DNA from 2 places in the Arthrobacter sp. ok909 genome. Region 2 is predicted to be linked to the other one. Evidence: predicted binding sites of a transcription regulator. Region 2 holds the regulator's gene; the other holds the start of a gene.
The links. The regulator HrcA, encoded in region 2, represses chaperone genes, less so after heat shock. The targets are predictions, from matches to a motif close to TTNGCACTCGNNNNNNNCGAGTGCNAA.

Region 1: the regulator HrcA is predicted to act here: its motif matches at 16,818-16,844, upstream of groL (chaperonin GroEL).

Annotation. Positions count from the first base shown of each region.
Region 1 is NZ_FNJS01000007.1:31,188-50,215, forward strand. It holds gene BLR03_RS07620 (MFS transporter) at 1-103, opposite strand, end outside; gene BLR03_RS07625 (TetR/AcrR family transcriptional regulator) at 172-711, shown strand; glycine riboswitch at 957-1,055, shown strand; gene gcvP (aminomethyl-transferring glycine dehydrogenase) at 1,213-4,110, shown strand; gene gcvT (glycine cleavage system aminomethyltransferase GcvT) at 4,123-5,271, shown strand; gene gcvH (glycine cleavage system protein GcvH) at 5,519-5,902, shown strand; gene glyA (serine hydroxymethyltransferase) at 5,944-7,245, shown strand; gene BLR03_RS07650 (L-serine ammonia-lyase) at 7,405-8,802, shown strand; gene BLR03_RS07655 (TspO/MBR family protein) at 8,843-9,397, opposite strand; gene BLR03_RS07660 (lipid II:glycine glycyltransferase FemX) at 9,512-10,585, shown strand; gene BLR03_RS07665 (threonine/serine exporter family protein) at 10,626-12,122, shown strand; gene BLR03_RS07670 (siderophore-interacting protein) at 12,185-13,024, opposite strand; gene BLR03_RS07675 (uracil-DNA glycosylase) at 13,077-13,859, opposite strand; gene BLR03_RS07680 (DUF3263 domain-containing protein) at 13,975-14,316, shown strand; gene BLR03_RS07685 (LytR C-terminal domain-containing protein) at 14,411-15,046, shown strand; gene BLR03_RS07690 (cold-shock protein) at 15,206-15,409, shown strand; gene BLR03_RS07695 (ABC transporter substrate-binding protein) at 15,511-16,731, shown strand; gene groL (chaperonin GroEL) at 17,027-18,664, shown strand; gene BLR03_RS07705 (ribonuclease HI family protein) at 18,956-19,028, shown strand, end outside.
Region 2 is NZ_FNJS01000008.1:49,879-60,665, reverse strand. It holds gene lepA (translation elongation factor 4) at 1-1,097, shown strand, start outside; gene hemW (radical SAM family heme chaperone HemW) at 1,143-2,381, shown strand; gene BLR03_RS08550 (DUF4870 domain-containing protein) at 2,517-2,936, opposite strand; gene BLR03_RS08545 (DUF3097 domain-containing protein) at 3,072-3,920, opposite strand; gene hrcA (heat-inducible transcriptional repressor HrcA) at 4,250-5,263, shown strand; gene dnaJ (molecular chaperone DnaJ) at 5,342-6,469, shown strand; gene BLR03_RS08530 (16S rRNA (uracil(1498)-N(3))-methyltransferase) at 6,472-7,245, shown strand; gene BLR03_RS08525 (GerMN domain-containing protein) at 7,272-8,165, opposite strand; gene BLR03_RS08520 (flavin reductase family protein) at 8,660-9,175, shown strand; gene BLR03_RS08515 (hypothetical protein) at 9,452-9,655, shown strand; gene BLR03_RS08510 (PhoH family protein) at 9,854-10,787, shown strand, end outside.

The sequences.
Region 1 (19,028 bases), on a different contig from region 2:
CGGGGAACATCAGCAGGGCCAACGCCACCCAGTCACGCCAGGGTGCCTGGGGCCGGGTGGCCGCCGGGATGCTGGTGGCTGCGGTAATCGATGTGGTGCTCATAGAGCATAACTATACCGTCTGGACGGTACAGTTAAGAAATGCGGGGCCGGGCAGGCATGATGGGAAGCATGCCCAGGAAACCCGTGGCCCGCGAGGCCGTCCTCGATGCCTTCGAATCCCTGCTCATCGAAGTGGGCGAACGCGCCGCGACGCTGGACGCCGTCGCGCGGCGCGCCGGTGTCTCCAAGGGCGGCCTGCTCTACCACTTCCCGACCAAGGAGGCGATGATCTCGGTCCTGCTCGAACGGCTGGACCGGCATCTGGCCGCGGATGTCGCCGCCATGGCCGCGGCTCCGGAAGGCGCGGCGGCGTACTTCATCAAGTCCTCCGTGTGGGCGGACACGCCCATGGACCGCGTCTTCGTGGCGGCCACCCGGCTCGCCGAGGTGGCGCACGAGGAAACCCTGCGCCGCTTCGCCGCCGGCCAGGCGAGCTGGCTGGAACTGCTGGCGGCCGACGTCGGGCCGGCCATGGCGAAGGCTGTCCTGTATATGGGGGACGGTCTCTACTTCAACGCCATGCTCGGCCGGGGGCCCGCCGGTCCGCCTGCCGAAATCGAGGCAGACATCGAGGGTCTCCTGGCCGCCGTCGAGAAGCTGCGCCGCTGAGGCCGTGCTCGCGCTGAGACCTCCGAGGCCGCCGAAGTCGCCGGACGTGTGCGGGTTCGCTCGAACGTTACGGCGACCCGGCACGTTTCCGGCGAATTCGCGGTGCCGGACGCCCCTGGCCGGACGCCCCCTGGCCGGCCGCTCCTCGTAACGTGGGGCCGGCGGCGGGCAGGAGTTTGCGGACGCGCGCCCGGCATAGGACAATGATTCCTGTGACTGTTGTCACCCCCAATTGAATACGCCTTTGATCTGCGGCGGGAGAGTCCTGCAAGTAGGTACAAGCAGGCGCCGTAGGAGCAAATCCTCCCCAGGAATCTCTCAGGCCCACGTACCGCCGCGGCAAGGCACCTCTGGAAAGTGGCAGGCTGTCCTCGACACGCTGTGCTCACCGACGGTGCAAGCGAAGCCCTCTTAAATGCACGGCTGCGCGGAAACTCTCAGGTCCAATACAGAGCGGGGAGGAACCCGAATCAATGTGGCGTACCCAGCGCCGCCTGAGTTATGGAGTTCCTTGTGACTGTTACCCCAGCCTCCACGTCCTTCGTCGACCGGCACATCGGTGCCCGTCGCCAGTCCGACGTCGACGCCATGCTGAAGGCTGTCGGCTACGACACCGTCGACGCCCTGGTGGACACCGCCGTTCCGAAAGACATCCGCCAGGACTCCGACCTCGCTCTCGGCGCGGCCCTGAGCGAAGTGGAAGTCCTCGCCGAGCTGCGCAAGCTGGCCGGCAAGAACAAGACGGCCGTGCAGATGATCGGGCAGGGCTATTACGACACCGTGACCCCGGCCGTGATCCGCCGCAACATCCTCGAGGCCCCGGCCTGGTACACCGCGTACACGCCCTACCAGCCGGAAATCTCCCAGGGCCGGCTCGAGGCGCTGCTGAACTTCCAGACCATGGTCCAGGACCTCGTCGGCCTGCCGATCGCCAACGCCTCGCTGCTGGACGAAGCCACCGCCGTCGCGGAAGCCGTGCTGATGATGCGCCGCGCCAACAAGAACAAGGAAGCGCACGACGGCAAGACCGTCCTCGACGCCGACTGCCTCCCGCAGACCATCGCGATCGTCAAGGGCCGCGCCGAGGCCCTCGGCTTCGAGGTCGAAGTCGCCGATCTGTCCAAGGGCCTGCCCGAAGGCGTCATCAACGGCGTCGTCCTGCAGCAGCCGGGCGTCTCCGGCCGGGTGTTGGACCACAGCGCCGTGATCGCCGAGGCCAAGGAGCGCGGCGCGCTCGTCACGGTCGCCGCCGACCTGCTGTCCCTGACCCTGATCACGTCCCCGGGCGAGCAGGGCGCGGACATCGCCGTCGGCTCCGCCCAGCGCTTCGGCGTGCCGCTGTTCTTCGGCGGCCCGCACGCTGCCTACATGGCCGTCCAGAAGGGTCTCGAGCGCTCCATGCCCGGCCGCCTCGTGGGTGTCTCCAAGGACAACGCCGGCGTTCCGGCCTACCGTCTGGCCCTGCAGACCCGAGAGCAGCACATCCGCCGCGAGAAGGCCACCTCCAACATCTGCACCGCTCAGGCGCTGCTGGCGATCGTGTCATCCTTCTACGCCGTCTACCACGGCCCCGACGGGCTGAAGGCCATCGCCCAGACCGTCCACGGCCACGCCAAGACCATCGCCGCTTCCCTGAAGGCCGCAGGCCTGGACGTGCTGCACACCTCCTTCTTCGACACCGTCACCGTCTCCGTGCCCGGCAAAGCCGCGGAAATCATCGCGGCTGCCGACGCCAGGGGCATCAACCTGCGCGCCATCGACGCCGACACGGTCGGCATCTCCGCCGATGAAGCCACGACGGCGGGCGTCGTCGCCGACGTCGTCGCCGCCTTCGGGGCTACCGTGGTGGATTCCGTAGATGGCTTCGTCCTGGACGCCGCCGTCGAGCGGACCTCCGACTACCTCCAGCACCCGGTGTTCAACACCCACCGCTCCGAAACCCAGCTGCTGCGTTACATCCGCCGCCTCTCAGACCGCGACCTCGCGCTGGACCGCACGATGATCCCGCTGGGTTCCTGCACCATGAAGCTGAACGCAACGGCCGAGATGGAAGCGATTTCCTGGCCGGAGTTCGCCTCCATCCACCCCTTCGCCCCGGAATCCCAGACCGCCGGCTGGCGCGAACTGATCGAGGACCTCGAAGCCCAGCTGACCGAGATCACCGGCTACGACCAGGTCTCCATCCAGCCCAACGCCGGATCCCAGGGTGAGCTCGCCGGCCTGCTGGCCATCCGGGGCTACCACCTCTCCCGCGGCGACGCCCAGCGCAACATCTGCCTCATCCCGGCCTCCGCGCACGGCACCAACGCAGCCTCGGCCGTGCTGGCCGGCATGAAGGTTGTCGTCGTGGCCACCGCCTCCGACGGCACGATCGACCACGCCGACCTGCAGGCCAAGATTGAGCTGCACAAGGACGCGCTCTCCGCGATCATGATCACCTACCCCTCCACCCACGGGGTGTACGACGCCGACGTCCGCGAGGTCTGCGACGCCATCCACGCCGCCGGCGGCCAGGTCTACATCGACGGTGCCAACCTCAACGCCCTCGTCGGGCTGGCCCAGCCGGGCATGTTCGGCGGCGACGTCTCGCACCTGAACCTGCACAAGACCTTCTGCATCCCGCACGGCGGCGGCGGCCCCGGCGTCGGCCCGGTCGCGGCCAAGGCACACTTGGCACCCTTCATGCCGGGCAACGCTGCGGACCCGGCTAACGGCGCCGACGGCACCCCGATCTCCGCCTCCCGCTATGGCTCGGCCGGCGTGCTGCCGATCTCCTGGGCCTATGTGAAGCTCATGGGCGGCCAGGGCCTCACCGAAGCCACCAAGTCGGCCCTGCTCGCGGCGAACTACATCGCGGCCCGCCTCAACGACTCCTTCCCGGTGCTCTACACCGGCGAAGGCGGCCTGGTTGCCCACGAGTGCATCCTGGACCTGCGCGAACTCACGGCCAAGACCGGCGTGACCGCCGAGGACGTCGCCAAGCGCCTGATCGACTACGGCTTCCACGCCCCCACCCTGGCGTTCCCGGTGGCCGGCACCCTGATGGTGGAGCCCACCGAATCCGAGGACCTGGGCGAGATCGACCGGTTCATCACGGCCATGGTCGCCATCCGCGCCGAGATCGACCAGGTGGCCCACGGTGACTTCACCGTTGAGCACAGCCCGCTGCGCAACGCGCCGCACACCGCTGCCGCCGTGATCAGCACCGACTGGACCCGCGAGTACCCGCGCGAGCAGGCCGTCTTCCCGGTCCACACGCTCAAGCAGGACAAGTACTTCCCGCCGGTCGGCCGGATCGACGGCGCCGCGGGCGACCGCCACCTGATCTGCTCCTGCCCTCCCCTCGAAGCCTTCGAGGACCACTCCGACGACTCCGCCAACTCCGCCTCTGAGAACTAGGGACAGCCAACGATGACTGAGAATTACACGGCACTTTACGAAGAGCACAAGAAGCTCGGCGCGTCCTTCACGGACTTCGGCGGCTGGCAGATGCCGCTCAAGTACAGCTCCGAACTCGCCGAGCACCACGCCGTCCGCAACTCCGCGGGCCTGTTCGACCTCTCCCACATGGGCGAAGTCTGGGTCACCGGCCCGGACGCCGCAGCCTTCCTCGACTACGCCCTGGTCGGCAAGATCTCCGTCATGGCGATCGGCAAGGCCAAGTACTCGCTGATCTGCAACGAGGACGGCGGCATCATCGACGACCTCATCACCTACCGCCGTGGCGAGCAGAAGTTCCTCGTCGTGCCCAACGCGGGCAACGCCAAGGTCGTGGCTGCGGCCATGGCCGAGCGGGCAGGTTCTGCCCAAGAAGGCGGATTCGACGTCACCGTCCAGGACGCCTCCGCCGAAACCTCGCTGATCGCCGTGCAGGGTCCCAAAGCGGAGGCCATCCTGCTCCGCCTGGTCCCGGCCGCGCAGCACGAGCTCGTCACCGGCCTGAAGTACTACGCCGCCGTGGACGTCCCCTTCATGGTCGGCGGCGCCAGCCAGGACCTCCTGCTGGCCCGCACCGGCTACACCGGCGAAGACGGCTTCGAGATCTTCGTGGACAACCACGACGCCGCCGCCCTCTGGCAGGCGCTGATCGCCATCGCCGAGGCCGGCGAGCTGACCCCCGCCGGCCTCGCCTCCCGCGACTCCCTGCGGCTCGAGGCCGGCATGCCGCTCTACGGCAACGAACTCTCGCTCGAAGGCGACCCCTTCGCCGCGGGACTGGGCCCCGTCGTCGCGCTGTCCAAGGAAGGCGACTTTATCGGCAAGGCGGCCCTGGCGGCCAAGAAGGAAGCCGGCGCCGGCTCCACCACGGGCCGCAAGCTCGTCGGGCTCAAGGGCCTCGGACGCCGGGCAGGCCGCGGCCACTACCCGGTCCTCAAGGACGGCAACGTGGTCGGCGAGGTCACCTCCGGCCAGCCCTCACCCACTCTGGGCTACCCGGTTGCCATGGCCTACGTCGATGTCGAGTTCACTGAACCCGGCACGGCCCTGGACATCGATCTTCGCGGCAAGACGGAGCCCTTCGAAGTTGTCGCACTGCCGTTCTACAAGCGCGTCAAGTAGTCCAGCTCGTACCGCATCGGGTCCGGGTGCCTCAGCGGTACCCGGCTCCGGGGCCGGCTGGCCTCAGTTTTCACGCGTGCTGCTCCTTCGTCGCTTTGACGCACGCTTTCGAAAACCGCGGCCAGCCAGCCCCTCGAGGGCACGCGGAGGATGGCGAGTCCCGCAGCGTAACCAGGGCACAGCGGCCGCGTAACCCAACCACAATTGATTTAGCACCAACGACCACTCCAAGACTTAGGAAAAACACATGGCAAAAGTTGCCCCTGAACTGCAGTACTCCGACGAGCACGAGTGGGTTGCGCGGGAGGCCGGGAACGTTGTGTCCATCGGCATCTCCGCGGTCGCCACGGACGCCCTCGGCGACATCGTCTATGTTGACCTGCCCGAGGTCGGCTCCGCGGTGACCGCGGGCGAGACCTGCGGCGAGGTCGAATCGACCAAGTCCGTCTCGGACCTGTACGCCCCCGTCACGGGCGAGGTCACCGAAATCAACGCCGCCGTCGTCGAGGACCCCGCGCTGATCAACAGCGATCCGTACGGTGCCGGCTGGCTCTTCAAGGTGGCCGCTGACTCGGACGGTCCGCTGCTCTCGGCGCAGGAATACGCCTCCAAGAACGGGGGCGAACTGTGAGCCCGGCCGCAGGCACGGCAACAGCCGCAGGCACACAGACGCTGGCGTTTGAGCAGGTCGTCTCGCCGAGCCTGGACGCGGACCTGTCCGCCCTGGACCCGGAGATCGCCGCGAAGATCGACGACGAGCTCACCCGCCAGCGCGAGGGCCTGGAGATGATTGCCTCGGAGAACCACACCGCCAGGGCCGTCATGCAGGCACAGGGCTCGGTGTTGACCAACAAGTACGCCGAGGGCTACCCGGGCAAGCGCTACTACGGCGGCTGCGAGCACGTTGACGTGATCGAGCAGCTCGCGATCGACCGGGTCAAGGCCCTGTTCGGCGCGGAGTACGCCAACGTCCAGCCGCACTCCGGCGCCCAGGCCAACGCCTCTGTGATGCACGCCCTGATCCGTCCGGGCGACACCATCATGGGCCTGAACCTGGCGCACGGCGGGCACCTGACCCACGGCATGAAGATCAACTTCTCCGGCCGGCTCTACAACGTCATCCCGTACCAGGTCCGCGAGGATGACCACCGGATCGACATGGCCGAGGTCGAACGCCTGGCCCGGGAGCACAAGCCGCAGCTGATCGTTGCCGGCTGGTCCGCGTACGCCCGCCAGCTCGACTTCGCCGAGTTCCGCCGGATTGCCGACTCCGTGGGCGCCTACCTCATGGTGGACATGGCCCACTTCGCCGGCCTCGTTGCGGCTGGGCTGCACCCGAGCCCGGTACCGCACGCCCACGTCACGACGTCCACCACGCACAAGACCCTCGCCGGTCCGCGCGGCGGCATCATCCTCACCAACGACGCCGACATCGCGAAGAAGATCAACTCCGCGGTGTTCCCCGGCCAGCAGGGCGGCCCGTTGGAGCACGTGATCGCCGGCAAGGCCGTGGCCTTCAAGATTGCTGCGTCCGAAGAGTTCAAGGAACGCCAGGAACGTGTCCTGGCCGGTGCGCGGATCCTCGCCGACCGCCTGGTCCAGCCGGACGTCACCGCCAAGGGGATCAACGTGATCTCCGGCGGCACCGACGTGCACCTGGTCCTCGTGGACCTGCGCAACTGCGAGCTCAACGGGCAGGAAGCCGAGGACCGCCTCGCGGCCATCGACATCACCGTCAACCGCAACGCCGTCCCGTTCGACCCGCGCCCGCCGATGGTCACCTCCGGCCTGCGGATCGGCACCCCGGCGCTGGCCACCCGCGGCTTCGGCGAAGCGGCCTTCACTGAGGTCGCCGACATCATCGCCGAGGCCCTGACCGCCGACGCCGGCGCGGACCTGTCCGGTCTGCGCACCCGGGTGGAGGCCCTCGCCGCCGCCCACCCGTTGTACCCCTCGGTTGATAACCTCGTCTAGGCGACGTATCACTGAAGTAGACACGACGCCGGGCGGGCCGCGGCCACAAGCCGCCGCCCGGCGTCGTGCATCCGGCGGTACTGCCGCCCACCGGCGGCCGCGCCGCCTTCCGGCAAGACCCTCTGCCGGGCCACAGCAAGACCTAGTTAGGAACCGACAATGGCTGTTGGAGTCTTTGACCTCTTTTCCATCGGAATAGGGCCATCCAGCTCGCACACCGTGGGCCCCATGCGGGCCGCCGCCGTCTTCGCCGAAGAACTCAAGGCTTCCGGCGACCTGGACAAGGTGGCGTCGCTGCGCGTTGACCTCTATGGCTCGCTTGCCGCCACGGGCCACGGCCACGGCACGATGACCGCCATCCTGCTCGGGCTCGAGGGCTTCCACCCCGAGCTGATCCTTCCCGAGGAAGTGGAGGGCCGGCTCGCCACGATCGAGGAGACCGGCATCCTGCAACTGGCCGGAGCTGTTCCCCTGCCGTACGGCGTGAAGGACATGGTCCTGCGGCCGCTCACCATCCTGCCCCGGCACACCAACGGGATGACGTTCACCGTCTCGGACGCCGACGGCGAGGTCCTGCACAGCGCCACGTTCTTCTCCGTGGGCGGCGGCTTCATCGTCCGCGAGGGCGAGGAAGAGGCGGCCCTGAAGGAACTCGACGAATCGAAGAAGGAACTTCCCCTGCCGTTCCGCACGGCCGCGGAACTGCTGGGCCGCTGTCAGTCCAAGGGTCTCTCGATCGGTGAGATCATGTTCGTCAACGAGCGCGCCTCGCGTACCGAGGAGGAGATCCGCGAGGGGCTCCTGCACATCTACTCGGTGATGGAGGGCTGCGTCGAGGTCAGCCTCAAGCGCGTCGGGCTGCTGCCCGGCGGCCTCAAGGTCCGGCGTCGGGCCCCCGACTGGCACGAGCGCCTCATGAAGGAGGACAAGGACCGGGACCCGAAGTACTGGCAGGAATGGGTCAACCTGATCGCGCTGGCCGTAAACGAGGAAAACGCCTCGGGCGGCCGTGTGGTCACTGCCCCCACCAACGGCGCCGCGGGCATCATCCCGGCCGTGCTTTACTACGCGCTGCACTTCGCCCCCGGCATGGACAAGGCAACCCAGGCCGACCGCGACGACGTCGTGGTCAAGTTCCTGCTGACCGCGGCCGCCGTCGGGGTGCTGTACAAGGAACAGGCCTCGATCTCCGGCGCTGAGGTCGGCTGTCAGGGCGAGGTGGGCTCGGCGTCGTCGATGGCCGCCGCCGGCCTGGCCGAAGTCATGGGCGGCACGCCCCAGCAGGTGGAAAACGCCGCGGAAATCGCGATGGAGCACAACCTTGGTCTGACCTGCGATCCGATCGGAGGCCTCGTCCAGATCCCCTGCATCGAACGCAACGCGATCGCCGCGGCGAAGGCCATCAACGCCGCCAAGATGGCCCTGTGGGGCGACGGCTCGCACCGGGTTTCCCTCGATGAGGTCATCGTGACCATGCGCGAGACCGGCAAGGACATGAGCTCCAAGTACAAGGAAACCGCGATGGGCGGCCTCGCCGTGAACGTCGTGGAGTGCTAGCGGGCTAGCCGGCGCCCGCCGGGGCCCATTGCGGCGGGCGCTAGTTGTGCAGGGCCGCCCACAGATTCAGCGAGGACGCGAACACGATCCAGGACAGGTAGGGCAGCATCAGCAGCCCTGCCGTCCGGCTGATGGGCCCGAAGAGCAGCACGGTCACGGCCACCGCGACGGCGAGTGCCACGATGATCCCGAACGCGATCCACAGCGCCGGCGTCCCGAGGACCGGGTACAGGGCAAAGAAGGCCGGGGTCCACAGCAGGTTCAGCACCAACTGGACCCCGTAGGCAGTGAGCGCCGTCCTGGACCCTTCGGCGTGTTTGCGCCAGACCAGCCAGCCCGCGACGGCCATGGCGGTGTACAGGAGCGTCCAGACCGGGCCGAAAACCCAGTTGGGCGGGGACCATGGCGCCTTGTCCGCCGTGGCGTACCAGCCGTTGACGTGGTTGGCCGTGGCCAGGCCGCCCAGGGCCGCAACGAGCGCCGACGCGCCGAGGAACACGAACAGTGCGATCACCTGGGAGCCGCTTCCGGCGCCTCGTGAGCGTCCGCCGGGCGCCCCAGGACGGCCTTCCAGCGGTTGTTGCTGAGCCTGCATGAGACCAGCGTAACCGTCTTGTCCGGCCCGGCGGCAGGGTCCGGACCGATAGACTTGGGGCTGCATGTCCGCATGCCGCCGACGCTCGTACCGCAATGATTGGATGCCGCACCCTTGCGTGAATTCACCGCCCGCTTTGCCTCCGCCGAAGAGATTGCCAACTGGGATGCCCACGTCACCGCGAACCCCAACGGCGGCAATCTCCTGCAATCCGAAGCCTTCGCCGAGGTCAAGCAGCACTTTGGCTGGAAACCCCTGCACCTGGTGTACGAGACGGCCGACTACACGAGCTACAACCTGGTCTTGGAGAAGTCCTTCCCGCTGCTCGGAAAGCTGTGGTATCTGATCAAGGGCCCGGACGTGGCGTCTGTCGACGACATCCCCGGGATCACCGCCGCGAACGCGGACTTCGTGAAGCGGGCCAGGCTGGGCGTCTTCGCGATCAAAATCGAGCCGGACATCATCCTCTCCGACGACGCCGTCCGGGTCCTTGAAGGCGCCGGACTCGTCAAGACCCACAACCTGCAGCCGAACGACTCCACGGCGCTCCTTGACATTGAGCCGGAGGAAAACCAGCTGCTGCGCAACCTGCACTCCCGCGGCCGCAATGCCGTGCGCCGGGCCATCCGCGAGGGCGTGGAGGTCCACAACGTCGAGCCCACGGATGAGAACTTCCGGGCCATGTATGCCCTGATGACCACCACGGTGGAGGCCAAATCCCAGGTCCGGGTCCGCGAGTATGAGTACTACCGCCAGTTCTGGACCAACTTCCTGAAGCGGGACCAGGGCAGGCTGCTCTTCGTGTACGAGAACGGCGTGCCCTCGGTGGGCGCGTTCGTGATCAACTACGGCCGCAAGGGCACGTACAAGGACGGCGGTTCGCTGCAGAAGCGGGGCCAGTACGGCGACTCGCACCTTGTGCAGTGGACGGCCATCAACCAGCTCAAGGACCTTGGCTGCACCGAGTACGACTTCTGCGGCACGCCGCCGAGCGACAAGCTCAAGGACACGTCGAACCCGTTCCACGGGCTGGGCCTCTTCAAGACGAGCTTCAGCAAGACCGTGACCGACTTCGTCGGCTGCTACGACCAGGTGCTGAGCCCCTTGAAGTACAAGGCCTGGATGACGGCGGGGGAGCGCGTGGCACGCCAGCTCTACACCCGGCGCACGGGCCAGCAGTTCTACTAGGCCATCGGCAAAAACCGTCAAGGACAGTGAGGAGGCCGGAATGAACAAAGAACCCGACGGCCGCCGCAGGCCGCCCACGGACGGCCTGCCCCGGACCGAACCGATGTCGCCCTTGCAGGTGCGCCAGAACGTCGCCGCCAAGCGGATGCTGCGCCGGCTGGTCCAAGGTGAAAACCCGCCGACGGCGCCGCTGAGCATCGTGGACCGGCTCGCCGGCAGCCCCTATGCCAACCCCATGATCCAGGTCGGCGGTGTGGACGCCTCGGCCCGCAAGACCATCGACTTCGCCCTCAAACTGGCGGAATCCATGTTCCGGTACGGAGCCGGCGCCCTCGAGGTCGAGACCAGCATCATTGCCATCACCGCCGCGCTCGGGTTGAAGAACATCGAGGTGGACATCACCAACCAGTCGGTGGCCATCAACTATGCCCCGAAGGACCAGACCCCCATCTCCTTGCTGCGCGTCGTGCGGTCCTGGACCAACAACTACGCGGGCCTCTCCCAGGTGCACCAGCTCGTGACGGACATCGTGGCCGGCGGCGTCGGCCGCGAGGAAGCCGTGCGCCGGCTCGAGGACATCACCCGCAGCGCCAAGCCGTTCCCGCGGTGGATGGTCACGGTGGCTTTCGGCGTGTTCTCCGCCGTCTTCGTCGGCGTCCTGGGCGGCGGGCTGGGCGCGTCCATGGTCGCGTTCATCTCCAACATGCTCGTGAGCCTGCTGGCCCGCCAGCTGGGCCGCTGGCGTACCCCCGACTTCTTCATCACGGCCTCGTGTTCGTTCCTCGTGACTATCATCGCCCTGCTGTTGTGGCGTTTCGGCAGCCCGGTGGGGGTACAGATTGCCCCGGCGATCGTGGTGGTCGGCGGCATCCTGCTGCTCCTGCCCACGGGACGGCTCGTATCCTCGGTCCAGGATGCGATCAACGGCTTCCCGGTCACGGCGGCGGGCCGGTTCCTGTCCACGATGCTGACCTTCGGGGCCCTGGTCGCCGGCATAGCCGTCGGCTTCGTCGTGGGCGATATGACCGGCATGGAACCGATCGACGTCACGGAAACATTCCCGCCGAGGTATGACTTGTGGGTCGTCGTCGTCCTGATCGCCATTGCGGTGCTGATGATCGGCATTACGGAACAGACCAGCGTGAAGCTGCTGCTGCCGACGGCGGCCGTGGGGGTGGTGGGCTATCTGGTCCTGATCGGGGGCGACGCCGTGGGCATCGGGTCCCGGTTCGCGCCGGCCCTCGCGGCCGTGGCGATCGGGTTGCTGGCCCGGGTGGTGGCCCTCCGGATGGGTGCTCCCCAGCTGGTCGTGGCCGTCCCCGCGGCCCTGATCCTGCTCCCCGGACTCACCATATTCCGGTCCATGTATGTATTGACCATCGAGGAATCCGAGATTCTCATCGGCGCCGGGGGGATGCTGAACGCCGGGGCGATCGTGCTCGGCGTCGCTGCGGGGATTGTGCTCGGTGACACCCTGGCACGGCCCCTGACGCGGAGCCTCGCCAGCAACGAGCGGCGCCGGGCCCGCCGCCGCTAGGCCGTCCGGCCAGCGGCGCCTTTAGACCTTGTGCTAGGTCTTGCGCCGTTAGATCCTGGGCCTCAGATCTTGCCTATCGGCAGCTTCTTCTCCGCCTGGAAGTCGTCCTCCACGCGGCCCTTCGCCCAGTAGCCGGAGAGGGAAACCTGGGTCCGCTCCAGCCCGCGCTGCACGTAGAAGACGTTGCGCAGGCCCTTCATGTAGCCCCGCTCGCCGTGGGCAAAGACCTGGACGCGGCCCTCGGGCCACTCGGCGTCGCGCACGGCCGTGACCAGCAGTTCGCTCTCGCCGGCGGGGATGCCACGGCGCAGCAGCCAGCGCAGTTCGACGCCGGCAGGCGCCGCGATCGCCTGGATGTCGGCGTCGCTGTCCACCTCGAGGATGGCGAGGCCGCGGGCGTCCTGGGGCAGGGACTCAATGGCGGCGCCGATGGCCGGGAGCGCCGATTCATCGCCGGCAAAGAGGTGCCAGTCCGCCGTCGGGTCCGGGTTGTAGCCGCCGCCCGGGCCCGTGAAAGTCAGGCGGTCGCCGGGCTTGGCCGATGCCGCCCAGGGGCCGGCGAGGCCCTCGTCGCCGTGGATGACAAAATCGATGGCGAGTTCCTGGGCCGCCGCGTCCACCCAACGGACCGTGTAGGTCCGGGTGAACGGCCACTGGCTGCGCGGCATGGATTCCCGGATGGCCCACAGGTCCAGGGGGTCCGGGTAATCGATGCCCGGCTGCGGAAACACGATCTTGACGTACCGGTCGACATATTCGTTGTTGGCATACCCGGCGAAGCCCGGGCCGCCGGCGATGATCCGGACCATGTGCGGGGAGAGCTGTTCCCGGCGCAGGACTGTCAGGTCAGTCTGGGGGCGCGAGTTCTTGTTGGCGGTGGTGGCGGCGGGGACGGAGGTCATGCAGCTAAGCCTAACCAAGAACCCCGGCCGGGAACCCCGGCAGGGAGGCCTGTTACGGCAACGGCGGCAGTTCCCAGTCGACCGTCCCGTTGCCCTGTTCCTGCAGCAGCGTGTTGGTCCGGCTGAACGGCTTGGAACCGAAGAAGCCCCGGGATGCCGAGAGCGGGCTGGGGTGGGCGCTGGCGACCACGGCGGCGGACCCCAGCAGCGGTCTGACGGACTCGGCATCCTTCCCCCACAGGATCACGACGAGGGGAGCCGTGCCCGTGCCGTCCGCGGACACGCGATGCGCGACAGCCCGGATGGCCGCCGCCGTGACGGCTTCCCAGCCCTTGTTCCGGTGCGAACCGGCTGCTCCGGCGCGGACGCTGAGGACCCGGTTGAGCAGCAGCACGCCCTGCTCCGCCCAGCGGCTAAGGTCCCCGTGGACGCGGGGCGGGAAGCCGAGATCGGCCTCCAGTTCCTTGTAGATGTTCGCGAGGCTGCGGGGGATCGGCCGGGTGCCACCATCGACGGCGAAGGACAGCCCGACGGCGTGCCCCGGCGTCGGATAGGGGTCCTGTCCCACGATCAGGACCCGCACGCCGGACAGCGGCTGCCGGAAAGCGCGCAGGAGGTTGGACGGCGACGGGAGGACCTCATGCCCCGCGGCCGCGTCGCTGGCGAGGTAGTCCAGGACGTCCCGCAGCTGTGCCTCCACCGGCGCCAGCGCCTCCGCCCAGTCCGGGGCGACCAGCTCGCCCAGCGGCTGGCGTGCCAGCTCCGCAAAGCTGAGATTGTCGGCGGCCGCGGGCTCCAGCTCGAACAGGGCATCGGAATCAAACACAGGTCCCATTCTCCCGCACGTCCGCCCGCGCCGCCCGTTCCTGGACCGCGCCCAAATGACAACCCTGTCGTTCGGCCGTAGCATGGGACTGACTTTTCACCGGATCCAGCCAAGGGAGTGTGTCGTGGCCGAAACAGCGCAAGAGCACGTGCTCGCGGGGGATTTTGACGGAATTTCCGACGCCGGGGACAGCCTGAGCGCGGCGGCGGACGAATCGCCGCTGAGTGCCCGTGACCAGCAGATGCTTGCCTTGGAGCGGCAATGGTGGAAGTACGCCGGCGCCAAGGAACAGGCCATCCGCGAGCTGTTCGACCTTTCCGCCACGCACTACTACCAGATCCTCAACGCCCTCATCGATACCGAGGAGGCGCTGGCCCACGATCCCATGCTGGTCAAGAGATTGCGTAGACTACGTACATCACGCCAACGTGCCCGCACTGCCCGTCGTCTGGGAACAGATTCGTAAAGTAGCGCCACGCGCAGCCGGATTCGCAGGTCCTGTTGCGCCCGCTTCCGGCCTCGGGCACCCCGTATGAAATCAGCAAGGACGTCGTTTAACCATGACCAAATACGCTCGGGATGAATTTGATCGAGTCCCGGAGACCTCTACCCGGCAGGGTGTCCACCGGACCGTCGCCGAATCGCGCCGCCGGAGCCTGGTGCCCATCCTGGCGGCGGGCTGCGTAGCACTGGCCATCGGTCTGGTGGCCTTCCTGATCCTGCCCAAGCTCGGCTTTTCTGCGGGTCAGGCATCGGCCGTCTCCGCCGGCAGCAGCCCGTCCGCCAGCAGCAGCCCGTCTGCCACGAGCCCGGCGAGCCCCAGCCCCGAGGCGACCAGCACGGCCCCGGCCAGCCCCGAAGCTGCCCCGACGGCGCCGGTAGCATCGCCCTCCGCAACACCGGGGGACACCGCCGCCGGCGTGGACAAGACGCAGCCGGTGACGATCTACAACGGGACCACCACCGCCGGCCTCGCCAGCAGGGTCGGCGGCACCGTCAGTTCCGCCGGCTGGGTTCTGGGCCAGACGGGCAACTGGCCCGGCGTTCCCCAACAGGCATCGGTCATTTTCTACAGCAGCGTGGACCAGAAGGGCAACGCCGAGGCTCTGGGAACGCTTCTGGGCATCGACACCCTGGTGGAGTCCGCCGAGTTCAACAGGCCCCTCGTCGTGGTGATCGGCCCCGGCTTCCAGTAACCCATTCCGGTTACGCCTCAATAACTATTCACCGGCGGGTCTGCCCGTCACCGGCAATACTGCGGGACGCTGTGGATACAGTGGCTGCGGATTTCTCTCCGCAGTCCGCGGCGCACATCGACGTGGGCCGCACGCAAGCTAGCTGAAAGTGTGGACACCATGGCACTGGGAACCGTCAAATGGTTCAACGCCGAAAAGGGCTACGGCTTTATCACTGTCGACGGGTCCGAGAACGACGTCTTCGTGCACTGGTCCGCGATCATCGGGGAAGGCTACCGCGCCCTGGATGAGGGCCAGCGGGTGGAGCTGGAAATCGGCGAGGGCGAAAAGGGCCCGCAGGCTGAAAGCGTTCGGCCCGCCTAGTGGCACTTCCGGCCCTCACGGATACCCCGCGGAACACCGCCCGGCGCCGCACAGGAACTTTCCCGTTGGGCCGCGCCCTGGCAGCGGCAACGGTAACGGCCTTGGCACTGACAGGCTGCCTGGGGCCGGCGGGCAGCGCCCGCGTGGCCAGCGCCGATGCCAGCGGCGACGGTACCCTGCGCATCGGCCTGATCCTGGACAACACCGGGCGGCAGAACTTCCTCAACGCCCCCCAGCTTGCGGCCGCGCAGCTTGCCGTCAGGGACATCAACGCCGCCGGCGGCCACAAAGGCAAACCCGTGGAGCTGCTGCCGGAAACCATCAGTACGGACACCGCCGCCCAGGCCAAAGCGCTCGTGGCCGCCAAGGCCGACGTCGTGATCGGTCCCACCGATTCCAGCCGTGCCCCCGCCGCCATTGACGTGCTGTCCAACGCCAAGGTAGCGCTCATTTCGCCGGCCAACTCTGCCAGCGGGCTCAGCAACTACAAGAGCGGCGGCTACTACTTCCGCACCGCGGCGGCAGACGTCGCCCAGGCGTCCGTCCTGGCCAAGCTGGCCAAAGACGGCGGCGCCAAGACCCTGGCGGTCCTGCACGAGGCAGGTGACTACGGCAAGGACGTCGCTGCCGCCGTCGACAGTGCGGCCAAGCAGTCCGGCATGGACACCGTGGCGGACGCGGAGTTCAAACCGGGCCAGGCGCAACAAGCTGCTGCCGCCGCGAAAGCCGCGAATCCCGACGCCGTGGTCCTGGTCGCGCGCGATGGCGCCCAGGGTGCCATCGCCGAACTGAACAACGCCGGCCTTGCAGGGAAGAAACTCGTCCTCAGCGACGGAGCAGTCAACCAGTACGGCTCCGGGCTGGGCGCTCGCGCCCTTGACGGCGCGCGCGGGATCCTGCCCGGTGTCTTCCCCTCTGCCGCATTCCAGGCGGACCTCGTGGCGGTAGATCCCGGTCTGAAGGACATGACGTTCGCCGCCGAGACGTACGACGCCGTCATCCTGGCCGCCGTCGCTGCCGCCGCGGCAGAGGACGACGCCGGAACCTCCATCGCGGCGTCCCTCGTCCCCGTCTCCGGCGGCGCCGCGGCAGCAGACGGCCAGGCCGCCAGCCCGGCCGCCAGCAAGGTGTGCACGAGCTACAGGGACTGTGAAGACGCGCTGCGGGCAGGGCAGCGTCCGGACTACGACGGCCAGTCTGGACGGATCAGCTTCGACTCCCATGGGGACATCACCCAGGCGAACTACGTGGTCTACACCTACGGCGAGGACAACATGGCCAAGATGAGCGGCACGGAGACCGCCAGCAGCAACGGCGGCTGATCGCTCGTAGCGTATTGGGCCCGCGTGGCGGGCGGTTCGGGCCGGCCACTGCTTGCACTCTCCCCGGGGGAGTGCTAATTATTGAGTTAGCACTCCAGCGCACTGACTGCTAACACGACGCCCGGTCCGCCCGGCCGCGAAGTGAGGCGGCCGGTCCAGGAGCTAAAGAAACACCTTGCTGGGGTGAGATCCCGGACCCAGCGGCATACAGAGGCCGCCGGGTTGGGATTGTCCGTCGCGGGCACCGCAGCGAAGGTTCATTCTTAACGACTGTCCCGAAAGGACTACTGCCGTTATGGCCAAGATCATTGCATTTGATGAAGAGGCACGCCGCGGTCTTGAGCGGGGCCTGAATATCCTCGCCGACGCCGTCAAGGTCACCCTCGGCCCGCGGGGACGCAACGTCGTCCTCGAAAAGAAGTGGGGCGCCCCCACGATCACCAACGATGGTGTTTCCATCGCCAAGGAGATCGAGCTGGACGATCCTTACGAGAAGATCGGCGCCGAGCTGGTCAAGGAAGTTGCCAAGAAGACGGATGACGTCGCTGGCGACGGCACCACCACGGCCACCGTGCTGGCTCAGGCCCTGGTCAAGGAAGGCCTGCGCAACGTCGCGGCCGGCGCTGACCCGCTGTCCCTCAAGCGCGGCATCGAGAAAGCCGTCGAAGCCGTCACCCGCGAGCTCCTGGCCTCCGCCAAGGAAATCGAGACCAAGGAAGAGATCGCCGCCACCGCGTCCATCTCTGCTGGCGACAACGAGATCGGCGCCCTGATCGCCGAAGCCCTCGACAAGGTCGGCAAGGAAGGCGTCATCACGGTCGAGGAGTCGAACACGTTCGGCCTCGAGCTGGAGCTCACCGAAGGCATGCGCTTCGACAAGGGCTACATCTCCGCTTACTTCGTTACCGACGCCGAGCGCCAGGAAACGGTCCTTGAGGATCCCTACATCCTGATCGTCAACTCCAAGATCTCCAACGTCAAGGAACTGGTTGCTGTCCTCGAAAAGGTCATGCAGTCCAACAAGCCGCTGCTGATCATTGCCGAAGACATCGAGGGCGAGGCCCTGGCCACCCTGATCGTCAACAAGATCCGCGGCACCTTCAAGTCCGTTGCCGTCAAGGCTCCGGGCTTCGGCGACCGCCGCAAGGCGCAGCTGGCTGACATCGCCATCCTCACCGGTGGCCAGGTCATCTCCGAGGAAGTCGGCCTCAAGCTTGAGACCGCCGGACTCGAACTCCTCGGCAAGGCCCGCAAGGTTGTTGTCACCAAGGACGAGACCACCATTGTTGAGGGTGCTGGCGACGCCGACCAGATCGCCGGCCGCGTGTCCCAGATCCGCGCCGAGATCGAGAACTCGGATTCCGACTACGACCGCGAGAAGCTGCAGGAGCGTCTGGCCAAGCTGGCCGGTGGCGTTGCAGTCATCAAGGCCGGTGCCGCAACCGAGGTCGAGCTCAAGGAACGCAAGCACCGCATTGAGGACGCTGTCCGCAACGCCAAGGCCGCTGTTGAAGAGGGCATCGTCGCCGGCGGTGGCGTTGCCCTGATCCAGGCCGGTGCCAAGGCATTCGCGAACCTGCAGCTCTCCGGTGACGAAGCAACCGGTGCGAACATCGTCCGCGTTGCCATCGACGCCCCGTTGAAGCAGATCGCCTTCAACGCCGGCCTCGAGCCCGGCGTCGTGGTGGACAAGGTCCGCGGCCTGCCCGCAGGCCACGGCCTCAACGCAGCCACCGGCGAGTACGTCGACCTGCTGGCCGCTGGCATCAACGACCCGGTCAAGGTAACCCGCTCTGCCCTGCAGAACGCGGCTTCCATCGCCGGTCTGTTCCTGACCACCGAGGCCGTTGTGGCCGACAAGCCGGAGAAGAACTCCCCGGCTATGGGCGGCGGCGACGACATGGGCGGCATGGGCGGCATGGGCGGTTTCTAACCACCCGGCTTCCAGCCACCTGAACTAATCGTTCAACGACGGCGGTCCCACCTTCGGGTGGGGCCGCCGTCGTCGGTTAAGCACATCCCCGCCCAGGCACCCTCCCTCACTTAAGGCTCTGATCCAGCCGACGCTGCCTCAGATATCACGGTGATCACGCGACTGCTCTGCTGAGGACGGGCGGTAAGGGAGCGTTGCGTGGTGGAGGAAGGATGTGAGGGGGCATCGGGTGGTTTGGTGCCGAGGTGAGGGGCGTCGGTGGACGTCGGCGGGGTCTGGCAGGATAGATCAGTGACGATTACAGCAGCGGCCGACGGTTCGGCCTTAGGAAATCCCGGCCCGGCCGGCTGGGCCTGGTACGTGA
Region 2 (10,787 bases):
TCAGCTCCCCGGAGCCCACACCGTCCAAGGGCCTCGGCGTCGGCGAAGTGGGCTACCTCATCACCGGCGTGAAGGACGTCCGCCAGTCCAAGGTGGGCGACACCGTCACCAACCTCGCCAAGCCGGCCAGCGAATCCCTGCCCGGCTACGCCGATGCCAAACCGATGGTCTTCTCCGGCCTGTATCCGCTGGACGGCACGGACTATCCGGTGCTCCGCGACGCGCTGGAGAAGCTGATGCTCAACGACGCCGCGCTCGTGTATGAGCCGGAGACGTCCGCTGCGCTGGGCTTTGGATTCCGCGTCGGCTTCCTGGGCCTGCTGCACCTGGAAATCACCCGCGAGCGACTCGAGCGCGAGTACAACCTGGACCTGATCTCCACCGCCCCCAACGTGGAGTACGAGGTGACGCTGGAGGACAAGAAGGTCGTCCACGTCACCAATCCCAGCGAGTACCCCACCGGCAAGGTCGCCGAGGTCCGCGAGCCCATGGTGGCCGCCACCATCCTGGCACCCAACGAGTTCGTCGGCGCCATCATGGAGCTGTGCCAGAGCAGGCGCGGCGTCATGGGCGGCATGGACTACCTCTCCGAGGACCGGGTGGAAATCCGTTACCGCCTGCCGCTGGCCGAAATCGTCTTCGATTTCTTCGACATCCTCAAGTCCAAGACCCGCGGCTATGGCTCGCTGGACTGGAAGGCCGACGGCGACCAGGTCGCAGACCTCGTCAAGGTCGACATCATGCTCCAGGGCGAACAGGTGGACGCGTTCTCCGCGATCACGCACCGTGACAAGGCCTACGCCTACGGCGTGATGATGACCGGGAAGCTGCGCGAACTCATCCCGCGGCAGCAGTTCGAGGTGCCCATCCAGGCCGCGATCGGTTCGAGGATCATCGCCCGGGAGAGCATCCGCGCCATCCGCAAGGACGTGCTCGCCAAGTGCTACGGCGGTGACATCACCCGAAAGCGCAAACTGCTGGAGAAGCAGAAGGAAGGCAAGAAGCGCATGAAGATGGTGGGCCGCGTCGAGGTTCCGCAGGAAGCCTTCATCGCCGCCCTCACCACGGACGAGTCCAAGGACAAGGCCAAGAAGTAGCGGTGCTTGCCATGACTGTTGTTGCTGTGCCGGCAGGCCGGGCCTGTGCCTAGCGTCCTTCCCCTCGGCGACCCGGCGCCGTCGGACGGGCTCCTGCCCGCCCAGGCGGCCGAGGGCGCTGCTCGCCGCGCCTTCGGGCTATACGTGCACATCCCGTTCTGCGCGGTGCGCTGCGGGTACTGCGACTTCAACACCTACACCGCGACCGAGCTCGGCGGCGGGGCCTCCCAAGACGCCTATGCCGCCACCGCGATCGCCGAGGTGGAATTCGCCGCCCGCGTCCTGAACAATTCCGGCGTGCCCCAACGCCCGCTCAGCACCGTCTTCTTCGGCGGCGGCACGCCCACGCTCCTGCCGGCGGAGGACCTGGCGCGCATTCTCACGGCTGCGATCGGGGCCTGGGGCCTGCAGCCCGGCGCCGAAGTGACCACGGAAGCCAATCCGGATTCCGTCACCCCGGAATCCCTGCAGCTGCTGGCCGACGCCGGGTTCACCCGCGTCTCCTTCGGCATGCAGTCGGCCGTGCCGCACGTCCTGAAGGTCCTGGACCGCACCCACACGCCCAGCCGGGTGCCCGAGGTGGTGCAGTGGGCAAGGCAGGCGGGCCTCGCGGTCAGCCTTGACCTGATCTACGGCACGCCGGGGGAATCCTTGGATGACTGGCGCTACTCGCTCGAGACCGCCCTGTCCTACGGCCCCGACCACATCAGCGCCTACGCCCTGATTGTCGAAGACGGCACCAAGCTTGCGGCGCAGATCCGCCGCGGCGAGGTGCCGGAAATCGACGACGACGACCACGCCGCCAAATACGAACTCGCCGACGAACTGATTTCCGCGGCCGGGCTCGCCTGGTACGAGGTCAGCAACTGGTCCCGCACCCCCGAACAGGCCTGCCGGCACAACCTAGCCTACTGGCGGGGGGACGACTGGTGGGGCATCGGCCCAGGGGCGCACTCGCACGTCGGGGGCGTCCGCTGGTGGAACGTCAAACACCCCACCGCCTACGCCAACCGTCTCGGCACCGGCGCGTCGCCGGCCGCCGGACGGGAAACGCTGGACACCGAGACCCGCAACGTGGAGCGGGTCATGCTCGAGGCCCGCCTGAACTCCGGGCTGGACATCCCGAGCCTCGGCGGCTTGGGGGACACTGGCAGGCACGCGGTCGCCGGGCTGATCGCCGACGGCCTGGTGGACCCAGCGGCCGCCTTCAAGGGGCGCCTGGTCCTCACGCTCAAGGGCCGGCTCCTGGCCGACGCCGTGGTCCGCAGGATCCTGCCGGACTAAGGCGCTGCCCCTCTGCCCCGGGGGCCCCGCCGCAGCCGGGCGGTGGATATAGGCCGTGGATACACAAAGAGCCGGCCGCTGCCCCTTGGGGCAGCGGCCGGCTCTGCTGATTTGGGCCGTGTGTTTGGGGCCGGGCTATTTGATCCAGCGCAGGTTGAACTCGTAGCGGTGCGGCTGGCCGCGGTTGACATGGATACCCGCCGCCACCGAAAAACAGGTCACGGCGATCCAGATCACCGTGGCGAGGACGGCAAAGAGGTTGCCCACCACGGGAATGAAGACCAGCAGATTGGCGAGCACGGCCGCGATGGTCGGCGGCAGGGTGAAGTTGAGGGCTTCCTTGGACTCCTGGGCCGTGAACGGGCCACGGTCCTTGAAGATCAAGTAGATCAGCAGCGACGGCACGCAGCCCAGGATGCCGCCGAAGTGCGCCAGCGTGGCCCACTGCCGGTCCTCGCCGGCCGTCAGCGGCAGCGCATTTGCCGGAACGCCATGGTACGGGGGCTGGCCATGGCCGGCCTGGTTGCCCGTGTGTTCGCGTGCGTTATCTGCCACGGTGAAGCCCTTCGGATTGCGGTGATGCGTTGCTGCCTGGGTTGTGCCTGGAATAGCCGGGACCGCGCTGGGAGCGCGGCCGCCGTTTCAAGAATACTTGCTTGGGCGCGTAAATGGAGATCACGGAGCGGCTGGCTACGGCACAGTAAGGAAGTCAATGACCTCTTCGACGCGGCCCAGCAGGGACGCCTCCAGATCGGCGTAGCTGCGGACGGCGCCAAGGAGCTTCTGCCAGCCGAGGCCGATGTCCTCCTTGGTGGAGTGGGGCCACCCGAACGCCGTCAGGATGCCGGTTTTCCAGTCCACGCCGCGGGGGATCACGGGCCACCGCTCAATCCCCAGGACCGCGGGCCGGATGGCCTGCCACACGTCTACGTAGGGGTGGCCCACAATCAGGACGTTGCCGGCGGCACCCGGCGAAGCCATGACGGCGTCGGCGATCCGCGACTCCTTGGAATCGGGCACCAGGTGGTCAACCAGCACGCCCAGCCGGCGTCCCGGACCCGGGCGGAACTCGGCCACCGCGGCCGCGAGGTCGTCAATGCCGTGCAGCGGCTCGACGACGATTCCCTCCACCCGGAGGTCATCGCCCCAGACCTTCTCCACGAGTTCGGCGTCGTGCTTGCCTTCCACCCAGATCCGGCTGGCCTTGGCTACCTGTGCGCGCTGTCCCGCCACCCGGACCGAGCCCGAAGCCGTGCGGCCGGGCCCGGCGGCCGGTGCCGCCTTCGGCGCTGGAGGCATCAGCCGGATCGGCTGCCCCTCCAAAAGGAAGCCAAAGCCGAGGCGGAAGGACCGGGACTTGCCCCGCCGGTCCTCCAGCGACACCACGTGCATGCCGCCGGACTTTTCCACCCGGGTTACGGCGCCCACCCAGCCGGACTGGACCTCCTCGAGGACCATCCCGCGTTCCACCGGGACTTCCGGCAACTGCGTCTTGGCGGGGGCGGACAGGTCCTGGGGCCCCCAGTTCTGGTACGACATCTCTACACGCTTACTTTGCACTCGGAATGTACGGCGGTCGGTGGAACTCTCCGGGGCCCGAAGGGGCCCGAACCGGACCACAGGGGGCGGCAACGGTAGCGGCTGCCGCGGTTCCCGCGCCGTCGTGACGGAACCTCGTGATCCCGCAGGCAACGCCCGGAGCGAATCCAATGCTAACAACGCGGCGACTCATATTAGACTGGTTAGCACTTAGGCATGTCGAGTGCTAACCCCTGTCCGGTCACGGACCGCCCCCGCACCACGCGGGGACGCGAACCAAACGGTCCTGGGGCGGCACCGGCTGCGGGACCGTCGATTGGAGGTGGAGCGTGAGCGAACCACGCAAACTCGAAGTGCTGCGCGCCATCGTGGAGGACTACGTCCATTCCCGCGAGCCAGTCGGGTCCAAGGCGCTGGTTGAACGGCACCATCTTGGTGTTTCCAGTGCCACGATCCGCAATGACATGGCCGCACTGGAAGACGAAGGCCTCATCACGGCACCGCACACGAGCGCCGGCCGGATTCCCACGGACAAGGGCTACCGGCTCTTCGTCGACCAGATCTCGGCCGTCAAGCCGTTGTCTCCGGCCGAGCGCCGGGCCATTCAGGCGCTGCTGGAAGGATCAGAGGACCTCGACGACATCCTCGACCGCACCGTGCGGCTCCTGTCCCAGCTCACTAACCAGGTCGCCGTCGTGCAGTACCCGCTGCTCAGCCGCGCCCGGGTGCGGCACATCGAATTCGTGCTGCTGGCGCCCCGGAAGGTCCTGGCCGTCCTGATCGCGGACACCGGGAAGGTGGAGCAGCGCGTGATCGACGTCGGCCAGGAGATTGCCGACGACGCGCTGGCGGAGTTGCGCACCCGTTTCCTGGCCAGCCTCTCCGGAACCCCGCTGAGCCTGATGCCGCAACTGCTGCCCGCCGTCGTGGCGAGCGGCCCGCCGGCGCGCCGCGGCGCAGCCCAGGCCCTGGCCCGCGGCCTCGAGGCCTTGGCCACGAGCAGCCGCGAGGAGCGCATGGTGATGGCCGGCACCGCCAACCTGGCCCGCTCCAACGTGGACTTCCCGCTCAGCATCGGCCCCGTGCTGGAGGCGCTCGAGGAGCAGGTGGTCATGTTGCGCCTGCTCAGCGAAATGGCCGAAGACCCGCGCGGTGTCACGGTCAGCATCGGCCGGGAAAACCCCTACGACGGCCTCGCAGAGGCCTCGGTGGTGGCCACCGCCTACGGGCCGGATGCCACGGCCAAGGTCGGCGTCCTGGGGCCCACCCGGATGGACTATCCCACCACCATGGCCGCCGTCCGCGCGGTGGCCCGGTACCTTTCGAGGATCCTGGGGCCCTGACCGGCCCGGGACCGAACGCTACTTTTTGCCCGACAGGCAGTGCCCCACCGGCAGAACAACAAGGAAGAGATACACACTTTGAGCAGCCACTATGACGTTCTTGGAGTCTCCCGCGACGCAACGGGGGAGGAAATCAAGAAGGCCTACCGGAAACTGGCCCGGACCCTGCACCCTGACGTGAACCCGGGGGAGGACGCCTCGGACCGGTTCAAGGCGGTCACCCACGCCTATGAGGTCCTTTCCGATCCGCAGAAGCGCCGGGTCTATGACACCACCGGCAATGAGAACGGCACCGACAACGGCTTCGGCGGCGGCAGCTACTCCGGCCAGGGCTTCGCCTTCCAGGACATCTTCGACACTTTCTTCGGCGGCGGCGGCCAGGGCGGCCCCACGTCCCGGATCCGCCGCGGTCAGGACGCGCTGATCAGCGTACGGATCGACCTCCGCGACGCCGTGTTCGGCGTCAACAAGAAGCTCGAGGTCGACACAGCCGTCATCTGCCCCACGTGCGAGGGCTCCTGCTGCCGCGAGGGCAGCCACCCGGTGCGTTGCGACATCTGTGGCGGCAGCGGCCAGGTCCAGCGCGCCGTGCGCTCCATCCTCGGCCAGGTCATGACGTCCGCGCCCTGCGGCTCCTGCGAGGGCTTCGGCACCGTCATCAAGGACCCCTGCAACGAGTGCAGCGGCCAGGGCCGGATCCGCAGCCGCCGTTCCCTGACTGTCAAGGTCCCGGCCGGCGTTGCCACCGGCACCCGCATCCAGCTGTCCGGCCAGGGCGAGGCGGGCCCCGCCGGCGGACCGGCCGGTGACCTGTACGTCGAGATCCGGGTCAACAATGACCCCACCTTCGTACGCGACGGCGACGACCTCCACGCCAGCCTCAACATCCCCATGACTTCCGCGGCACTCGGCGCAGAACTGACCCTCGACACCTTTGACGGGCAGCAGGAAATCGATGTCCGGCCGGGCACCCAGCCGGGCGAGATCATCACCCTGCGCGGCCTCGGTGTCACGCACTTGCGCGGCAACGGCCGCGGCGACCTGAAGGTGCATCTGCAGGTCGAAACGCCGGCCAAGCTCGACGCCCATCAGGAAGACCTGCTCCGACAGCTCGCCAAAGCGCGCGGGGAACAAAACCATCCGGGGAAGCTCGCGGCCAGCCACGGCCTCTTCGCGAAACTGCGTGAACGCCTGGGTAGCATGTAGCGGTGAGTAACCCGGTCTTCTTCACCCCCCCAGGCACCCTGGACCAGCAGGTCCCCGGCTCGGCCTTCGTCCTCGAAGGCGCCGAGGCCCGCCACGCCATCACAGTCAAGCGGCTCGCGGTCGGGGAGGCCGTGGATATCGCCGACGGCGCCGGCAAGCGCCTGACCGGCACCGTCGCCGCCGTCGCTGCCGGCGAACTGACCGTCGAGTGCCTGGACCTCCTGACGGAGCCGCAACCCGCGATCCGGCTGGTTCTGGTCCAGGCCCTCGCCAAGGGCGACCGCGACGAACTCGCGGCCGAAACCGCCACCGAGTTGGGCATCGATGCCGTCATTCCCTGGCAGGCCGAGCGGTCCATCGTGCGGTGGAAGGCCGAACGGGCCGCGAAGGCGCATGCGAAGTGGCAGTCGGTGGTGACCGCGGCCGCCAAGCAGGCCCGCCGGGCCTGGATCCCGGAAGTCCGGGCCGCCGTCGACGGTGCCGGGCTGCAGGCGGCCGTGGCAGCCGCGGACCTCGCGGTCATCCTGCACGAGGACGCCGTCCGCCCCCTGCGGCAGGTACTTGAGGCCTGGCTGGACAGTGCGGCGCCCGGCGACGACGGGCCCCGTGAAGTTCTGCTGATCGTGGGCCCGGAAGGCGGCATCAGCCCGCGCGAGGTCACCCGGCTGTGCGACGCGGGGGCCGTGACTGCCCTGCTGGGCCACCATGTGCTGCGCTCCTCCACGGCAGGGCCCGCCGCCACCGTGCTGGCCAGCGACATTTTCGGACGCTGGTAGCCGTTAGCGTGACTATTTGACCGTGATTATTTGACCGTGAAGCCGCGGGTGTCGGTGAACACTTCCCTGGAGCTGTCCGCGGGGTCCACCTGGGACACGCGGACTTCATAGCGTCCCGGGCCGAGGTTCACGGACAGGGTGAACAGCCCGGACTGCGCGGAATCGGCCGAAGCCGTCGCGTTGCCATTGAGGTAGGCGGATTTGGCGTTATCGCCGTCCACCTTGAGGATTTCCCAGCGAAGCTTCCCGCCTTGAACGGTGCTCCGGCCGCTGATCTTGACGGACCCGTCAGCGACGGACGTGCCTTCCTGCGGATCAATGATCCACACGGGGGCGACCATCCCGGCACTTCGCGACGTCGGAGCGCCGAGCCGGACGTGATTGAAGGCGACATAGTCCGTATGCCCGTCGACGAGCACCACCACCTGGACCTGCTGGCCGGAATCGATCAGGCCCGCGCTGGCGGCCGCTGCCGTCGCGGTGTAGATGAGCTGCTGGATGGCGCGCTCGGCCATGGCCGCGTCCACGTTGCTGTTGAAGGCATCCGCCGAGACATCCACCGTGATCACGTTCTTGCCGGAAATCGACGTCGACAGCTTCTTCGGATTCTGCCACGGCGTGAAGAAGTCCGGGTCGAGCGGCTTCTGGGACATCATCACCCGCAGGGCGCGCGTGACCGGGTTGTCCTGATCCGGAACGTCACGGAACTCGCGGTACAGGAACGCGTTGTCGTTGCTCCGCCCGATCCAGTACACCGGGGCTTTGTTCGAGGTCTGCGCGGTCTCCAGCGGAGCGCTGGTGGTGGGGGCGCCCGACGCCGCGTCCGGAACCAGCTCCGACGGGCTGCTGGAATTGGTGATGCCGCCCTGAGGAGTCGCCACGCAGCCGGACAGAAGGAGGGCGGCGGGCAACACGAGCACCAGCGCGACGCGACGGACACGTCCCGCTGCTGACTGTTGAACCTCACGCTGCCTGATGTTGCTGTCCCTTCGTGTCCCACGCCGCGCTGGGCGGCAACGATCCGTTTTGTGGGCGGCATGGACCGCCGGTGGCTGTCCATCCTTGGCCTGCCGGGCGCCCGGCCCGGAGCCCTGGAGGACAGCCGAATTCCAGCATGGCACACGGGCCCGGGGCGAAAGTGCGGTTTGGGGGCGCCCGGCGGAACTGCAACGGGAACGATATGAGGCCGATGCGAAGTTGATACATAATGTCGGGAACCATGCCCCGGCGGGCAGCGGCTGGCACGAAAGACGGCGTCGAAGTCAGTGTCTTATGCCGGCGCTGCGACAGGTTTTTTACGTCATGCTTCGGTCCGTGACGCGTTGCGTCGCAGCGCGACTGTGCGTTTCAGCCGGGGTTGGGAAGCGGCGTCCAGGGTGGTTGATTGAGGGCACAGACTTCGAAAGGACCCGCCATGACGGAACATTCTGACCTCAGCCCGCGCCGGCTCCGGACCATCCTGGGACACTTCGCCACCGGCCTGACCGTGATCACCGCGGCAACGAAGGACGGTCCCGCCGGCTTTACGTGCCAGTCCTTTTCCTCGCTGTCGCTGGAACCTGCCCTGGTGTCCTTCAGTCCTGCGCGGACCTCCAGCACCTGGCCACTGCTGCGCGAGGCGGGCCGGTTCACCGTGAACATCCTCCCGGTCGAACATCAGCACCTCGCGGCGCAGTTCGCCCGTTCGGGCGCAGACAAGTTCGCCGGCGTTGACCACTCGCCGTCGCCGCTGGGGAACCCTGTCCTGGAGCGCGCGCTGGGCTGGGTGGACTGCGAACTGCACCAGGAGTACGACGGCGGGGACCACACGATTGTTGTCGCCGCGGTCCGTGCCCTGAGCGCCCGCGCCGACGCCGAGCCGCTGCTCTTCTACCGGGGCAGCTATGTTGGCGTCCAATCCCGGGCAGGCGTGCTGGAGAGCGTGGGATGACCATGCTGAGGTCGGCATCGCGCCGCGGGGGTCGCCGCGGAACCCCACTGCCGGAGACTATCGACGCGTGGGTTTTCCCTGAAGACTGGGGCTCAATAAAAGTCGGATCCAGTGTCGAAGTGGTCAGCTCGGCTTACCACTCCTACGTGGGTCGCATCGACGCCAGGACGCCCGACTCAGCAGTCGTCCGGGTCGTCAGTGCAGGGGGGTCCATGGACGCCGGATGTACGGGCATCGCGACGGCATCCGTCTGCGCGTCATCCCTGGGGGTACGGCATGAGCGCCGTGTGGATCGTCGTGGCGTGCGGTCTCGTGCTGGCGGCCGCCGGCGTGTGGGCAGTCTGGTCCCTGATGACGGAGGCACCCGCCCGGCCGGTCCAGGAGGACGCTCCGGAGCCGGACAGCGCCGACCAGTCCTTCCCGCGGACAGGGGCCCACTGGCTTGATGGTTACGTCATCTTCGGGAACACCTACAACTAACGGCGACATCCTGGTGCGCCTCAGCGCCCCGGCACGCGGGCGGCGCCGGACCCTGACCGGCGTCGGGCGCGCCGCGCTGGCGTAAGATGGAAGGACCCGGTGACCCCGGCCGCGGACGGTGCGAACCGCCGTCGGCAGGGATCACGGGGACCGACCATATTCATACTGGAGGGGACCAGAGGCCCGCGGGCCAACACCATGACTGAAGCAGCGAACGGCAAGGCCCGGTTCAGCGCCGGAGAGCGCACCGCAGGGGAATTCCCCCACTCCCTACCAGGGTTGCGGACGGAGGTGGTCTTGTTCGACGACTCAGAGCAGATGGTCCAGTCGCTGGGCAGCCATGACGAAGCCCTCCGGTTCATCGAAAATCAGTACCCTGCCGTTGACTTCCATGTCCGGGGGAACGAGCTCGCGATCAGCGGTCCGGCCGCCGACGTGCCGCGCATCATGCGCCTGCTCAACGAGGTGCGCGGGCTGGTGGCCCGCGGCACCGTCATCACCCCTGCCGTCCTGCAGCAGCTCGTCTCCATGCTCCGCAGCCAGTCACTGCAGAACCCCGTGGAAGTGCTGACCACCAACATCCTGTCCACCCGCGGCAAGACCATCCGGGCCAAGACGCTGAACCAGAAGAACTACGTGGACGCGATCGACGCCAACACGGTGATCTTCGGGATCGGGCCGGCCGGTACCGGCAAGACGTACCTGGCGATGGCCAAGGCTGTCCAGGCCCTGCAGCAGAAGGAAGTCAGCCGGATCATCCTGACCCGTCCCGCCGTCGAGGCGGGGGAGCGGCTTGGCTTCCTGCCGGGCACCCTGAGCGACAAGATCGATCCCTACCTGCGGCCCCTGTACGACGCCCTGCACGACATGATGGACCCCGAGTCCATTCCGAGGCTCATGGCCGCCGGCACCATCGAGGTGGCCCCGCTGGCCTACATGCGCGGCCGCACGCTCAACGACGCCTTCATCATCCTCGACGAGGCCCAGAACACCACGCCGGAGCAGATGAAGATGTTCCTGACCCGCTTGGGCTTCGGCTCCAAGATGGTGGTCACCGGGGACATCACCCAGGTGGACCTTCCCTTCGGCACCCGTTCGGGACTGCGGATCGTCGAGGAAATCCTGCAGGGGA